DNA from 2 places in the Rhodovulum sp. MB263 genome. Region 2 is predicted to be linked to the other one. Evidence: riboswitches for the same ligand, from Rfam matches in the RefSeq annotation. Region 2 holds a riboswitch; the other holds the start of a gene.
The links. Region 2 has a riboswitch for thiamine pyrophosphate ahead of thiM (hydroxyethylthiazole kinase). Riboswitches for the same ligand answer to the same signal wherever they lie in the genome.
Positions count from the first base shown of each region.

Region 1 (4,206 bases), 1.7 Mb from region 2:
CTGCAAGGGCAGGGTGGCATGGCCCGGGTCTGAAAACAGCGCGATCACCCCCAGATCGCCCATCGACAGCGCCGCCGCCAGTCCGAGCGTGAAGCCGATGGGCCGACGGAGGCGCGGCAGCAGCATCAGCCGGAGCCGCGCGCGCCCGGTCATGCCGAGGCTGTCGGCGAGGCGGCCATGGCCGCGTTCGGCCTCGGCCACGGCCGGCACCAGCGCACGCAGCGCGAAGGGCAGGCTCATCGCGGCATTGACGGTCGCGGTGACCGGCAGTGCCAGAAGCCTCGGATCGGCCAGCGGGAAGAGCAGGATGAACAGCCCGGTTCCCATCACCAGAGGCGAGGCGGCGATGGTGAGCGTTCCCGCCGCCTGGATCGTCCGGCCGGTGAGACCGCCGAGCCGGTCGATGGCGATGGCCATCGGCAGCGCCAGCGCCAGTGTCAGCGCGGCCGAGCCGAGCGCCACGGCCAGCGAGCGCAGTGCCGCGGCATAGACAGAGGCGGGCAGGCCGGGCAGGCCCGGCAGGCCGCGCAGCGCCACCATGGCAAGCGGCAGGATCAGGAACAGCGCGGCCAGCGCGAGGCAGGCCATGTCCTGCAGCCGCAGCCAGCGTCCGTCCGGCCCGATCTGCGGCACGGGTCTGTCGAGCCCCGGGCCGAAGGCGCCCGGCACCGCGATGGCGAAGGCAACAAGTGCGGCCGCGACCGAGATCCCGACCTGGATCAGCGCCAGCCAGGCGGCACGGCCCAGGTCGAATTCGAAGCGGAAGGCCTGATAGATCGCCAGCTCGACCGTGGTTGCGCGGGGGCCGCCGCCCAGCGTCAGGGCGACCGCGAAGCTGGTCAGGCAGATCAGGAAGACGACGAGGAATGTGCCGGGCAGGACTTCGCGCAGCATCGGACGCTCGAGATGACGAAAGCGGTCGGCGGGGCCGAAGCCGAGGGCGGCCGCCAGCCGGAACCGTTCGGCCGGGATCGCGAGCCAGCCCTGCAGGACCAGCCGCGTGGCAAGCGGCAGGTTGAAGAAGACATGAGCCAGCACGACGCCCCCGGGTCCGTAGATGTCGACGGGGCCCAGTCCGAGCGGCGCGAGCGCGGTCGACAGAAGGCCGCTGCGGCCGAAGACGGCCAGAAGTCCCATCACCGCGACGATGACCGGCAGGATGAAGGGCGCGCCCAGAAGGGTGATCAGCACGCCCCGGCCCGGAAAGCGGCGCCGGGCCAGCGCCCGGGCCACCGGTACCGCCAGCAGACTGCTGAGCGCGGCCGAGGCGAGCGCCTGGAGAAGCGTGAAGCGCACCGCCGCCAGATCGGCGGCGCCAAGCCCGGCCCCGCCCGGCTCGGCGCGCCAGGCCACGGCCAGGATGGTGCCGAGCGCGAGCGTCAGCGCCAGTGCGGCGGTGCCGATCCCGATCCCGGTTGCAGTGCCTAGCGGCTGAGCGCGTCGCGCCATTCGGCGAGGGCCTCGTTCCGGATCCGCGCGGCCTCGTCCGGGGGGAAGAGCAGCGCGGTATCGGGCTGGATCAGGGTCTCGAAGCCCGCCGGCAGCCCGGCTTCAGGCGTGGCTGCGGGATACATCCAGTTGGTGGTGGGGATCGCTGCCTGGAACGGCTCGCTCAGCATGAAGTCGAGGAATTGCCGCGCCAGCTCGGGTTGGTCGGACGAGGCCAGGATGCCGGCCACCTCGATCTGCAGGTAATGGCCCTCGTCGAAGCGCGCGGCGGCCTTGGTATCGTCATCTTCGGCGATCAGGTGATAGGCGGGCGAGGTGGTGTAGGACAGCGCCATGTCGGCCTCGCCGTCGATGAACAGGCCATAGGATTCTGTCCAGCCCTTGGTGACGGTCAGGATATGCGGCGCAAGCCCTTCCCAGATCCCGGGTGCGCGGTCGCCATAGGCGGCCTTGATCCAGAACAGGAGCCCCAGCCCCGGGGTCGAGCTGCGCGGGTCCTGGATCACGATCTTCAGATCCCCTGGCGCGGCGATCAGCGCCTCGAAGCTCGTCGGCGGCTCGGCCAGCCGGGTCCTGTCATAGACGAAGGCGAAATAGCTCCAGTCATAGGGCAGGAACAGCGGGTCGTCCCAGGCGACCGGCAGGTCGAGCCGGTCGGGGTCCTGGCTATGGGGCGCGAACAGCCCGGTTTCGGCGGCGGCTGCGGTGAGGTTGGTGTCGAGGCCCAGCACCAGATCGGCCCGGCTGCGCGTGCCTTCGAGCCGGAGCCGGGCCAGGAGCGCCGCGCCATCGCCTGCGGCCACGAAATTCAGCTCGCAGCCGCATGTCGCCTCGAAAGCGGCCTCGACGATCGGGCCGGGGCCCCATTCGGCCACGAAGCTTTCATAGGTGTAGATCGTCAGCACGGGCCGGTCTTCCGCGGATGCGGGCAGGGCGGCTGCGGCGAGAGCCGCTGCAATGAATGGGATACGCATGGTCCTCCTCCAAAGATGGGGGCGGACGGGCAAGGGTGGAAATCTGTCCAGGGGCCTTCCCTCCGCCGGTTCTAACCGGGTCAGGTTCAACGGGTTTGCGGGTTGCGCATCTCAGCCCCTGTGGGCACCCCGAGGTGAGCGCAACGCTAGCGCCCCGGTCCCGGCTTCGCAAGCCAAACCCCCAGCCAAACACCAAGCCAAACCCCTTGAGAGGCGGACCTCCGGCGGGTATGCCCATGGGCCAAAGGAGATCGCCCCATGAGCCTGAACACCTTCGGCCATCTGTTCCGCGTCACCACCTGGGGCGAAAGCCACGGACCCGCGCTTGGCGCGACGGTCGACGGCTGTCCGCCCGGCATCGCGGTCGATGTGGCGATGCTGCAGCACTGGCTCGACCGGCGGCGGCCCGGCCAGAGCCGCTTTACCACCCAGCGCCAGGAGCCCGATGCCGTCGAGATCCTGTCGGGCGTGTTCGAGGGACAAAGCACCGGCACGCCGATCCAGCTCATGATCCGCAATACCGACCAGCGCTCGAAGGATTACGGCGAGATTGCCCGGAGCTTCCGGCCCGGCCATGCCGACATCACCTACTGGCAGAAATACGGTATCCGCGACTATCGCGGCGGCGGCCGCTCCTCGGCGCGCGAGACCGCGGCCCGGGTCGCGGCGGGCGGCGTGGCGCGGGCCGCGCTGGCGGCGCTGGTGCCGAACCTGAAGATCACCGGCTACATGGTGCAGATCGGTCCCCATGCCATCGACCGCGCCCGCTTCGACACCGACGAGATCGAGCGCAATCCGTTCTGGGCGCCCGACAGGCTGGCGGCCTCGGAATGGGAAGGCTATATCGACGCGCTGCGCAAGGCCGGCAATTCGGTCGGCGCGGTGGTCGAGGTCGTGGCCTCGGGCGTGCCCGCGGGGCTCGGCGCACCGATCTATGGCAAGCTCGACACCGATCTGGCGGCCGCGATGATGAGCATCAATGCGGTGAAGGGCGTCGAGATCGGCGATGGCATGGCGGTGGCCGCGCTGAGCGGGGTCGAGAATGCCGACGAGATCACCATGGGCCCTGACGGGCCGGTCTATGCCTCGAACCATGCCGGCGGCGTTCTCGGGGGCATCTCGACCGGGCAGGACGTGGTGGTCCGTTTCGCGGTCAAGCCGACCTCGTCGATCCTGACACCCCGGCGGAGCGTCACTGTCGCGGGCGAGTCGACCGAGGTGGTGACCAAGGGGCGCCACGACCCCTGTGTCGGCATTCGGGCGGTGCCGGTGGGCGAGGCGATGATGGCCTGCGTCCTGCTCGATCATCTGCTGCTGCATCGCGGCCAGATCGGCGAAAGCCGGGGCCGGATCGGCTGACCTGATCGCGGCCTCGGGTGGCGGTTTCCTTTGCAACGGGCGCCCTCCGGGGCCGCCCGTTTTCTGTTCTCTCGCGTCGCAGGGCCCGGCCTAGCCGCGGCCGCGCCAGAAGAACTCGCGTCCGAAGGAATACAGCACGCCCGAGCTGAACAGCACGCAGAGCAAGCCGACGATCTCGAGCACGCCGCCGATCCAGGACAGCAGCGGCCATTCGGGCAGGAGGCGGCCGACGGCCACCATCACGAGGCCCGCCAGCCCGAGCAGGGCGAAATCGCGCGCCATCGCGGCAGGGCTTTTCCAGCCCAGCGTCTCCAGCATCGAGAGTTTCGAGGCGCCTTCCGTCTGTTCATCGGCGGGGTCGGGCTCGCGCAGCGCCGGAAGCTGGATCGGCTTGTCCGAAATCTCGGCCCCGGTCGAGGCCGCA
Region 1 covers NZ_CP020384.1:3,758,841-3,763,046, reverse strand. Annotated here, with positions in the region: gene B5V46_RS17585 (ABC transporter permease subunit) at 1-1,449, opposite strand, end outside; gene thiB (thiamine ABC transporter substrate binding subunit) at 1,425-2,423, opposite strand; TPP riboswitch at 2,464-2,565, opposite strand; gene aroC (chorismate synthase) at 2,682-3,782, shown strand; gene B5V46_RS17570 (hypothetical protein) at 3,873-4,206, opposite strand, start outside.
Region 1: it holds a riboswitch for thiamine pyrophosphate, as region 2 does, so the genes downstream of both, thiB (thiamine ABC transporter substrate binding subunit) here and thiM (hydroxyethylthiazole kinase) in region 2, are expected to answer to the same signal.

Region 2 (4,206 bases):
GCGACCAGCGCGCCCTCAGCCATCCGCGCCAGCGCCACCTGCACGAAGAGCTCGCGATCGTCGCGTGCGACCCGCAGCACCTCGGCCGTGTTCGGAGCCCGGCCCTGCGCGGCATCGGCCAGCCAGTCGCTGACCGGACGGCCAAGCCCCTCGAGCCGGTCGCAGAGGTTCAGAGCCTCGTCCGGCGTGCCCCCCAAGAGCCGCACCGCCCGGGCATTGGACAGCCGCACCGTGCCATCGGCATCGAGCTGCAGAAGCGCCACCGGCAAGGCATCGAGAAAGCCCTCGGGCGCCTCGGCGACGCGGGCCTCCGAGCGGCGCGGCAGGATATAGAATTCACGCCCGCCATCGGCCATGCGCAGTTGCAGCAGGCGGCGCCGGCTCGGGCCTTCCGGGGTCTCGACCACCACCTCGTCGGTCTCTTCCGAGGCCCCGGCCAGAAGCGCCGCGACCGCCTCGTGGCTCTGGCCCACCAGCCCGCGGGCGGCGGCATTGATCGCCGAAAGCCGCCCCGCCGGATCGAGCCGCACCATCGGCAACGCGATCTCGACCCCATCGGTCGCACTGGCATCAAAGCGCCACAGGAACAGGCCCGAGCCCGCCCGCTCGACCCCGACCTGCAACGGCCCGGAGGCCAGAGAGCGCCGGGCCGAGGCGGGCAGCCCCCTGGCGGCGGCCGCGATCAGATCGCCGACCGCACGCCGGGGATCGGCAAACAGGGCCTGCAGCGCATCGGACACCGGCTGGCCGCGCACCGCCGCGACCCGGCGCTGTGCCTCGGGACTGGCGATCAGAACCCGCCCCTCGGCATCGGTGACCAGCGTGGCGCCGGGCGCGCTGGCGCAAAGCCGCCTCAGCCTGTCGGAGGGAATATCCGAGACCGGGCGCCCCAGGATCCGCAACAGCGCGGCCAGGCAGCACAGGGTGAGGCCCGTCGTCAGCAGCGGCGCGAAAAACAAGGGCCAGGGCGAGGTCCAGGCCGCGCCCGATAGCAGGATGCCAAGGGCCAGCGCCGCCCAGGCCCGATCGGCATAGGCCGCGGCCGAGCGACGGACAGATAGCAGAACAGGCATGAGACGCGGCAAGAGAACCTCCCGGCAGGACGATTTCGCCCACTCTTTCTCCACAGGTGTTAACCCGTGGTTAACAGAGCCGCCCAACCCCGGAGGATGGCAGATCTTCGCCGCCGCTCAGCCCGGGCGCTGCATGACTGCGGCATAGAACCCGTCGCCACCATCAAGCGGCGTCAGCCGGCGTTCGGAGACAAGCCTCCAGCCCTGAAAGGCGGCAAGAAAGCGGCCGATCTGGGAAGCATTCTCGGCGGCAAGCAGCGAACAGGTCGCATAGCCCAGATACCCCCCCGGGGCCACCAACCCGGCCGCACGATCAAGAATCCCGGCCTGAAGCGCGGTCAGCCGGTCCAGATCGGCAGGCGTGGTCCGCCATTTGGCCTCCGGGCTCCGGCGCCAGGCGCCGCTGCCCGAACAGGGCACATCGCAAAGCACCAGATCGAAGGGCGCCGCCCCTTTCAGCGCGGCCGCGTCGAGACAGTGCACCGCAACCCCGGCCCGTTCGGCCCGGGCGGGCAGATCGCGCATCCGCTGCGGCGCCGCATCATGGGCCAAATGCCGGGCGCCCCCGCGCGCGGCCATGGCCAGCGTCTTGCCGCCGCCGCCCGCGCAATAATCGAGCACCCTTGCGCCTTCGCCGAGCGGCATCATGTCGGCCACCGCCTGCGAGGCGGCATCCTGCAATTCGACCAGCCCGTCTGCGAAAGCGCGCGACAGATGCACCCGGCGTGCGCCCGCCACCACTTCCAGCGCGGTGGGCGAAAGCGGATGGGGCCGGGTCTCGATCCCCTCCCCGGCCAGCCGCGCCATGGCCGCCGCGGCATCGCTCCGGCGCGCATTGACCCGCAGAAAGACCGGGGCGCGCTGCCGGAGCCGCTCCATCACCGCCCGGAAATCGGGGCCGAGGCTCTCTCGCAGCAGCCCTTCCAGTGCCTCGGGGCAATCGCAGGCGACCGGCTCGGGCAGATCGGCAAGCGCAGGCCCGGGCGCAAGTTCCTCGGTGCCGAGCGGCGCCGGGGCATGGCCCGCACCGGTGAAGACAGTTCCGGGATCGGTGCCCGCGGCGCGCAGCATCCCCAGCATCAGCCCGCGTCCGGTCGCGGCCCCGCCCAGCGCCGCGAAGGACCGCAGGCAGCGGATCGCATCGAAGACATGATCGCGGATCGCGGCGCGGTCCTTCGATCCGGCAAAGCGGTTCTGCCGCGCCCAGGTGGTCAGGAGCTTCTCGGCCGGCGCGCCGCCGCGCCAGGCATCGAGCAGCTCGGCCGCCGCCGCGATCCGCGCCGCGGGCGTCATCGCAGCCCCCGCCGACCCCGGACAGGCATGCGCCTGCCGCCCCCGGCCTCCGCCTCGCGCCTTGTCATCCCTGGCTCCTTCGCGCCGTTTTCGCCCCGTTCTTGTCTGGCTGCACCCTTTCCGGGCCTGCCGCCTGTCCGCCTTCTGGCAGCCGCCTTCGGCGCTGGCAAGCCACCGCCGCCGCCAGAGGACTTTCCATCCGCGCAAGGACGTGGTTTTCTGGCGGCCGTGACAGGGGCGTCCGGAGCGATCCGGGCTGAGAAGCACCCTTAGAACCTGAACCAGATCATGCTGGCGGAGGAAGTCGCGTGCCGCGTCCCGACGGGACCGATGCGCCCGTCCGCCACCCAAGGAGGACCGCGATGCCCGCCCCCGCAGACCACTCAGGCCACCCGATTCGAACGCCGGCAGAACATCTGGCCGCGATGCAGGCACGCGCGCCCCTGGTGCAGTGCATCACCAATTTCGTCGCCATGAACGTCGCCGCGAACGTGCTGCTGGCGGCAGGCGCCTCGCCGGCGATGCTGCATGCGGTCGAGGAGACCGGCGAGTTCACCCCGCTGGCGCAGGCGCTCTCGATCAATATCGGCACGCCCTCGCCCGGCTGGGCGACGGGGATGCGGGCCGCGGCAAGTGCCGCGCGGGCGGCGGGGCTGCCCTGGGTGCTCGACCCCGTCGCGGTCGGCGCCACCGCCTACCGGCAGGCGCTCTGCGGCGATCTCATGGCCTTCGAGCCGACGGTGATCCGGGGCAATGCCTCCGAGATCCTGGCGCTGGCCGGGGTCGAGGCACGCGGCCGGGGTGCCGACAGCGCCGACAGCGTCGAGGCGGCCGAGGCCGCGGCGCGCGCGCTCGCCGAACGGAGCTGGGCGGTGGTCGCGGTCACCGGGCCGGTCGATTACGTCACCGATGGCACCCGCGCCTGGCGCATCGCCAACGGCCATCCGCTGATGCCCAAGGTCACCGCGCTCGGCTGTTCGCTGACGGCCTTGGTCGCGGCCTTCCTCGCGGGCGGCGGCGACCGGGCCGGGGCCACCGTCGCGGCGCTGGCCTGTTTCGGGCTGGCGGGCGAACAGGCGGCCAGGGGCGCGTCCGGGCCGGGCAGCTTCGCAGTTGCGCTGATCGACGCGCTTCATGCGATGACGCCCGAGACGCTCGAGCGCGGCGCCCGGGTGAGCGCGGCATGACCCGCGACAGGCTTCCGGTCTATTTCGTGACCCCCGACGGCGCCTCGGCCGACCTGGTTCTGGCCGCGGTCCGGGGCGGCGCGACCATGGTACAGCTGCGCGACAAGCAGGCCGGGGACGAGGCGCTGATCGCGCTGGCGCGCGCGCTGAAACCCGAACTGGCCCGGCGCGGCGTTCCGCTGATCGTGAATGACCGGCTCGACGTGGTGCTGGCCTCGGGCGCGGACGGGCTCCATGTCGGCCAGTCCGATGGCAACCCGCTGGCGCTGCGCCGGGCGCTGGGGCCGGGGCGGCTTCTGGGCCTGTCGGTCGAAGCCATGGAACAGCTCGGGGCGATACCTGCGGGCGTCGTCGATTATCTCGGCGTCGGGCCGGTGCGGGCAACCGCCACCAAACCCGATCACGCGGCCCCGCTTGGCTTCGGCGGGCTGGCGCGGATCGCGGCGGCGAGCCCCCTGCCCTGCGTTGCCATCGGCGGCGTCGGCGCCACCGATGCGCGCGCGCTCAAGGCGGCCGGCGCGGCCGGCATGGCCGTCGTCTCGGCGATCTCGGCCGCCCCCGATCCCGAGGATGCCGCCCGTGCGCTGGCCGGTGCCTGGAGAGCGGCATGAGCGCTAGCGGGGCCATTCCGGGGATGGCAGAGCCCTTCCCCC
Region 2 covers NZ_CP020384.1:1,600,088-1,604,293, reverse strand. Annotated here, with positions in the region: gene B5V46_RS07590 (ATP-binding protein) at 1-1,073, opposite strand, end outside; gene B5V46_RS07585 (RsmB/NOP family class I SAM-dependent RNA methyltransferase) at 1,191-2,366, opposite strand; TPP riboswitch at 2,590-2,686, shown strand; gene thiM (hydroxyethylthiazole kinase) at 2,729-3,553, shown strand; gene thiE (thiamine phosphate synthase) at 3,550-4,164, shown strand.